DNA from 2 places in the Labrys methylaminiphilus subsp. lupini genome. Region 2 is predicted to be linked to the other one. Evidence: predicted binding sites of a transcription regulator. Region 2 holds the regulator's gene; the other holds the start of a gene.
The links. Region 2 encodes LexA, which represses DNA repair genes until DNA is damaged. Its sites were predicted from a motif close to TGTTCNNNNTGTGTTCNG; they were not measured.
Positions count from the first base shown of each region.

Region 1: uvrA (excinuclease ABC subunit UvrA) is a predicted target of LexA. The motif match lies at 1,581-1,598, and genes of this name have one in related genera.

Region 1 is NZ_JBMDIH010000001.1:1,716,849-1,720,215, forward strand. It holds gene uvrA (excinuclease ABC subunit UvrA) at 1-1,505, opposite strand, end outside; gene arfB (alternative ribosome rescue aminoacyl-tRNA hydrolase ArfB) at 1,632-2,075, shown strand; gene ACN6KF_RS08105 (HAD family hydrolase) at 2,160-2,816, opposite strand; gene ACN6KF_RS08110 (regulatory protein RecX) at 2,950-3,367, shown strand, end outside.
Region 2 is NZ_JBMDIH010000001.1:1,418,962-1,422,328, reverse strand. It holds gene moaC (cyclic pyranopterin monophosphate synthase MoaC) at 1-263, shown strand, start outside; gene ACN6KF_RS06550 (molybdopterin molybdotransferase MoeA) at 260-1,480, shown strand; gene lexA (transcriptional repressor LexA) at 1,593-2,309, shown strand; gene ACN6KF_RS06540 (pentapeptide repeat-containing protein) at 2,336-3,019, shown strand; gene ACN6KF_RS06535 (TOBE domain-containing protein) at 3,123-3,329, opposite strand; gene ACN6KF_RS06530 (ComEC/Rec2 family competence protein) at 3,359-3,367, opposite strand, start outside.

The sequences.
Region 1 (3,367 bases), 300 kb from region 2:
AGCGTCAGATAATCGAGACCGACATCGACGAGGAAGCGCAGGCGTTCGCGAATCTCCTTGAGAATACGGACGGCGATCTCGGTCTGCTTGGCGTTGAGTTCGGCCGGCAAGGCCTCGAACCAATGCTGGGCCTGGCGCACCGACATTGCCGAGATCTCGCCGATATGGCGGTGCGTGACCTTTACCGCCAAGGATTCCGGTTTCAGGCGGAAACCGGCGCAAGCCTTGCACGGCGTATTGGCCATGAAGCGCGAAATATCCTCGCGGGCCTGTTCTGAATCGGTCTCCTTCCAGCGTCGCTCCAGATTGGTCACCACGCCCTCGAAGGCCTTGCGTGTCTCATAGGAGCGCAGGCCGTCATCGAAGGAAAAGACGATTTGCTCCTCGCCCGAGCCATAGAGGAACACCTGCTGCACCTTCTCCGGCAGGTCCTTCCAGGGCGTGGTCACGCCGAACTTGTAATGCTTGGCGAGGGCGTCGACGGTCTGGCTGTAATAGGGACTGGTGGATTTCGCCCAAGGCGCCAGCGCGCCCTTGCGCAGCGACAGGGTCTCGTCGGGCACCACCAGGACGGGATCGACCGTCATCTCGGTGCCGATGCCGTCGCAGGACGGGCAGGCACCGAAGGGGTTGTTGAAGGAGAACAGCCTGGGCTCGATCTCCGGAATGGTGAAGCCGGAAACCGGGCAGGCGAATTTCTGGCTGAACATCACGCGCTTGGATGAGCCGTCGGCCTCCTTCTGATCGGCCAGTTCGACCACGGCGATGCCGTCGGCCAACTCCAAGGCCGTCTCGAAGGAATCAGCCAGGCGGCTGGCGATATCGGCGCGCACCACGATGCGGTCCACCACCACGTCGAGATCGTGCTTGAGCTTCTTGTCGAGGGCGGGGGCGTCGGCGATCTCGTAGAAGGTACCGTCGATCTTGACACGCTGGAAGCCGCGCTTGAGGAAGTCGGCGAGTTCCTTGCGATATTCGCCCTTGCGCCCGCGCACCACCGGCGCGAGCAGGAACAGCCTGGTGCCCTCTGGCATGGCCATGACGCGATCGACCATCTGGCTGACGGTCTGACTTTCGATCGGCAGCCCGGTCGCCGGCGAATAGGGAATGCCGATACGAGCCCAGAGCAGGCGCATATAGTCGTAGATCTCGGTGACTGTCGCCACCGTCGAGCGGGGATTGCGCGAGGTTGTCTTCTGTTCGATCGAAATGGCGGGCGACAGGCCGTCGATCTGGTCGACGTCCGGCTTCTGCATCATTTCGAGGAATTGGCGCGCATAGGCCGAAAGGCTCTCGACATAGCGGCGCTGTCCCTCGGCATAGATGGTGTCGAAAGCGAGCGAGGACTTGCCCGAGCCGGACAGGCCGGTGAACACCACGAGCTTGTCACGCGGGATTTCCAGATCGACATTCTTGAGATTGTGCTCGCGCGCGCCGCGCACGGTGATGAAGCGGCGGTCGGCAGGCGACGGAACAGCGCTGCCGGAGATGGGGCGGCCAGACATACGGACGATCCTGTGGGCTTTTGTCGAGAGATAGGCGCTTTGGCTCGCAAATTGAAGGAGGGCTGGTGAAAAAACAAGAACAATTCGTGAACTTATCCGCAAAATTTTGCGGCACCCCGAGTTCCGATGGGTTATGCACGCGCCATGATCGAGATTAACCCCACCTTGTTCATCGACGAGCGCGAGATCGATGAGGACTTCGTGCGCTCCTCGGGGCCCGGCGGACAGAATGTCAACAAGCTGTCGACGGCGGTGCAGTTGCGCTTCAATATCCGCAGGTCGCCCTCGCTCCCGAACGACGTCGCCATCCGAGCCCAGAAGCTGGCGGGCAGGAAGCTGACGCAGGAGGGCGTGCTGGTGATTGTTGCCCAGCGCTTCCGCACCCAGGAGCGTAATCGCGAGGACGCGCGCGAGCGGTTGGTCGCTCTCCTGCGGGAGGCCGCCACGCCGCCGCCGCCGCCCCGCAAGGTGACGAAGCCCTCCAAGGCCGCCAAGGCGCGGCGGCTGGAATCGAAATCGCGCCGCTCAAACGTGAAATCGCTGCGTGGCGGCAAGTTCTCCGTGGATTGAGGTCCGGCCGAGGACGAAGCCCGGGCACGGCAAATCGGAGCTTTTGAGATTTCGCCGTTTGCTTTTCGGGGCAGACTGCCGGGATCAGGCCAGGATGCGCGCCTTCACTTCGTCCATCGTCTCGGCGATGTAGTCGGCACCGGCTGCCACCAGGGTTTCCTCGCTGGGGGGCATATGATGCAGTCCGCCGACAAAGCCGATCACCGTCATGCCGGCGGCCTTGGCTGCCTTGATGCCGACCACGCTGTCCTCGACCACCACGGTCTTGGCGGGATCCACACCGAGAGCCCTCGCGGCATGCAAAAACAGGTCCGGGGCCGGTTTTCCCTGTGCCACCAGATTTGCGCTGAAGATGTTGGGATAGACGAGCTCGAACAGGTTGGTGATGCTGAGGCCGAGACCGAGCTTGGCCGGCGGGCTGTTGGAAGCCACGCAAAAGGGCATCGGCAGGGTTTGGAGCACTTCGCGCACGCCCGGAATCGGTTCCAGACGCGCCACATAGGCGGCCCGAAGCATGCGGCGCGTAGTCTCGGCATGGTCCGGTGGCAGCTTGAGCCCGAAATCCTGCTCGAAACGCTCTTCCAAGGCTTCCTGGGTCAGACCGAGAAAGCGCTGCATCACGTCATGCGGGGTGACTTTTACGCCGAGGGCCGACAGGGCCTCGGCTTCGACTTCCGCCGACAGGATCTCGCTGTCGACGAGAACGCCATCGCAATCGAAAATCACTAGAGAGAAGGGCATGGGAACCGCCTGATCCGAGAAGACGTGCAGAGGCCGGCGTGTCGCAATTCTTGTCAAGGTGAGCCCGAGCCAGGGACATGATGGCGCGCTGCCATGCGTTCCGGCAAGTTCTTTCCAACAATTCGAGGCTGCCATGTCCATCATCCCGTCCCTGAGCCGCGAAGAAAGCTGGATGCGCAAGTCCGCGCTCCATTATCTCGGCCAGCGATCGACCAGCGTCGCCAATCTCCGCCAGGTCTTGCTGCGGCGGGCGCGTCGCAAATTGGACCCGGAAATCGAAGTCGCCGAAATGATCGAGCGCACCATCGATTATTGCAGGCAGCTCGGTTTCATCGACGATGCCAGTTTCGTGGAGGCCCGCCTTCATGCCGGGCGCAGCCGCGGCTTTTCCGCCCGCAGGATCGGTGCCGCCCTGGCGGCCAAGGGGGTTGATCGCACCTTGGTGGCCCAGGCCCTTGCGGGGGAGGACCGCGATGAAGCTGAAGAAAGAGCCGCTGCCCGGCTGGCGCAGCGCCGGCGCATTGGCCCCTGGCGGCGGACCGACCGCGATG
Region 2 (3,367 bases):
TTTGCCATCCGCTGCTTCTCAGCAAGGTTGCCGTCGAAATCGAGCCCGACACCGCTCTGCCGGGTCTGACCGTGCGGGCGACGGCCAAGGTTGCCGGCCAGACCGGCGTGGAGATGGAAGCACTTACCGCAGTCTCCGTGGCCTGCCTGACCATTTATGACATGGTCAAGGCCGTCGATCGGGGCATGCGCATCGAGGCGATCAGGCTTGTGGAGAAATCCGGCGGCAAATCCGGCGATTGGCATGCGGAGGAAAATCGATGAGCCTGCTTCCCGTCGCGGACGCGCTGGCCAAGGTGGTTGCCGGCGTAGCCCCGCTTCCAACCGAAACAATATCGCTGCATGCCACGCGCGGACGTGTTCTCGCTTCGGCCATCACGGCGCTGAGGACCCAGCCCGGCTTCAACGCCTCGGCCATGGACGGCTATGCGGTGCGAGCGGCAGATGCCAAGGAAGGTGCTAGCCTCGAATTGATCGGAGAATCGGCGGCGGGGCACGGCTATGCCGGACGAGTTGGCGAAAACCAGGCCGTTCGCATCTTCACGGGTGCGCCCGTGCCGGATGGCGCCGACACAGTGGTGATCCAGGAGCACACGAGCCGCGAGGGCAATCGCGTCATCGTGGAGGCGGCGGCCAGGCTCGGCCAGCATATCCGGGCCCGTGGCCTGGACTTTGCCGAAGGACGGGAGGCTTTGACATCAGGCACCGTCATCGGTCCCCGCGACATAGCGCTTGCCGCGGCCATGAATCATCCTGCCCTGCCTGTCCGCCGCCGCCCCAAAGTCGCTATTCTCGCGACCGGCGATGAATTGGTACTGCCCGGTCAAGCCATCGGCGAGAATCAGATCGTCGCCTCCAACAATTTCGCCATTCGGGCACTGGTCGAGGCCGAGGGGGGCGAAGTACTCGACCTCGGCATCGCCAGCGACGACTTCCCGGCTCTGGAGGCTGCCGTTCGGCGGGCTCGTACCGAGAAGGCGGATGTGCTCGTCACCATCGGCGGTGCTTCGGTCGGCGATCACGATCTGATCCAGACCGCGCTCACCCGCGAAGGCATGCAGCTCGGCTTCTGGAAGATCGCCATGCGCCCGGGCAAGCCCCTGCTGCACGGGCGGCTTGGCTCAATGCATATCCTCGGCCTGCCCGGCAATCCGGTATCCTCGGTGGTCTGCGGCGTCCTCTTCCTGGTACCCCTGTTGCGTACGTTGCTGGGGCGGGCCGATGCGGGTCTGTCCCGCCGCAAGGCCGTCTTCGCCAACGCCTGGCCAGCCAACGACGTTCGTGAAGACTATATCCGTGCCCGCTTCGTGCTTGACGATACGTCAGACATCCTCAAGGTAGAGCCGCTGGCGCTGCAGGATTCGTCGCTGGTGAGTGTGATGCAGCATGCCGACTGTCTGGTCGTCCGGCCGCCCTTTGCGCCGGAAGCAAAACCGGGCGATATCTGCGAGATCATCGATCTTCGTGCGGCCGGCTATTGACGCTACCCTTAACCTGAACTTCACAGTTGCAGAACACAGTAGGAACATGTAGCACTGTTCTTGTTTTGTTTACACCTTCACCGTGATTCGCGGCCGCCACGACGGGAAAGCCATGCTGACCAAGAAACAACACGAATTGCTTCGGTTCATTCATGAGCGCCTGAAGGAACAGGGCGTGCCCCCCTCCTTCGATGAAATGAAGGAGGCGCTGGACCTGCGCTCCAAGTCCGGCATCCACCGCCTGATCATGGCTCTGGAGGAGCGCGGCTTCATCCGGCGCCTGCCAAACCGGGCACGCGCGCTCGAAGTGGTACGCCTGCCCGAATCCGCCGTGCCAGGCGGCCTGTCGCTGGCCTCTTCGCAGCGGGGCTTCCGCCCCAACGTGATCGAGGGCAATCTCGGCAAGGTCCGCCCCGTCAGGCCGGAAATGGACGAGGATGTCGGCCGGCCGGTTCTGGTCCCGGTGATGGGACGCATCGCCGCCGGTACGCCGGTCTCCGCCATCCAGACCAAGAGCCATACCATCAGCGTTACGCCGGAAATGCTGTCCTCAGGTGATCATTTCGCCCTGGAAGTGCGCGGTGATTCAATGATCGAAGCTGGTATCTTCGACAATGACACCGTGCTGATCCGCCGCCAGGACCATGCCGATACCGGCGATATCGTGGTAGCCCTGATCGACGATGAGGAAGCCACGCTGAAGCGCTTGCGCAAGCGCGGCGCCTCCATTGCACTGGAGGCGGCCAATCCGGCTTACGAAACCCGTATTTTTGGCCCGGACAGGGTACAGATCCAGGGTAAATTGGTGGGCCTGTTCCGCCGATATTGAGAGCATGCGAATTTGGTTCGCTTGCAATGACTGGCCTTCATACAGTCAGCGGCCACGCTTTGGAACGCCGTGACGTCGAGCGGTTGCTCAAGGCGCGCGCGCCGTATTGCCTTGTCGATTGTGAACTGGAGGAATGCGATCTTTCGCGTCTCGACCTGTCCCACTGGTCGTTCGAGCGTTGCATTCTCAAAAATGCCAAGCTGGTCGGCGCCAAGCTCGCGAATACACTATGGCGCAATTGCAAGGCGGGCGGTGCCGATTTCCGTGGTACCGACCTCGAAGATGCTGCATTCCGTACGGGTGACTACAGCAATGCCAGCTTTCGACGCGCCAAAGCGGCCTCGGCGGTTTTTACCGGCTGCAAACTGACAGGCGCGGATCTCTCGGAAATCGCCGCATTCGGGCTCGTTTTCGAGGAGGTCTTGCTTATGTCGGCGAAACTGCCGGCCTTTTCCTTTCGCAAGTCCACGCTACGCCGCCTCGACTTCACCCAGGCCGATCTGCGCCAATGCGATTTCCGCGATGTCATCTTCGAAGAGTGCAGCCTGCGCGATGCCAATCTGGTCGATGCCCGTTTCGAAGGAGCGGATCTACGCAGTGCCGATCTCGGCGGCTTGAAGCTTGGTGACGCCCGTTATTTCAAGGGCGCCACGATCTCGAAAAACCAGGCCGGCCAATTGCTGGCCGAGCTGGGCTTGCGGATCACCTGAAGAAGGTCTGGAGTTCGCAGGCAAATCCGCTTGATGGTCGGGTAGCCCCGGGTGTCTTCGAACTACCATCTGTCCGAAGACCCGGCCTGGCTGACAGCGCCGATCAGTCGACCGCGATCATGACGTCGGAGGCCTTGATCACGGCATAGGCGTTCTGGCCGGGCTTGAGCTGGAGATCATCGACGGCCTCGTTGGTGATCGAAGCGGTGATGATGGTTCCGTTGACCTCGAGCTGGATATGGGAGGTAGTCTGCCCCTTCGTCACGCTCTTGATCGTGCCCTTGATCTGGTTGCGGGCGCTGATTTTCATGGTCCGTCCTTTCTTGTGAGAATCTCGCGTCAGTTATC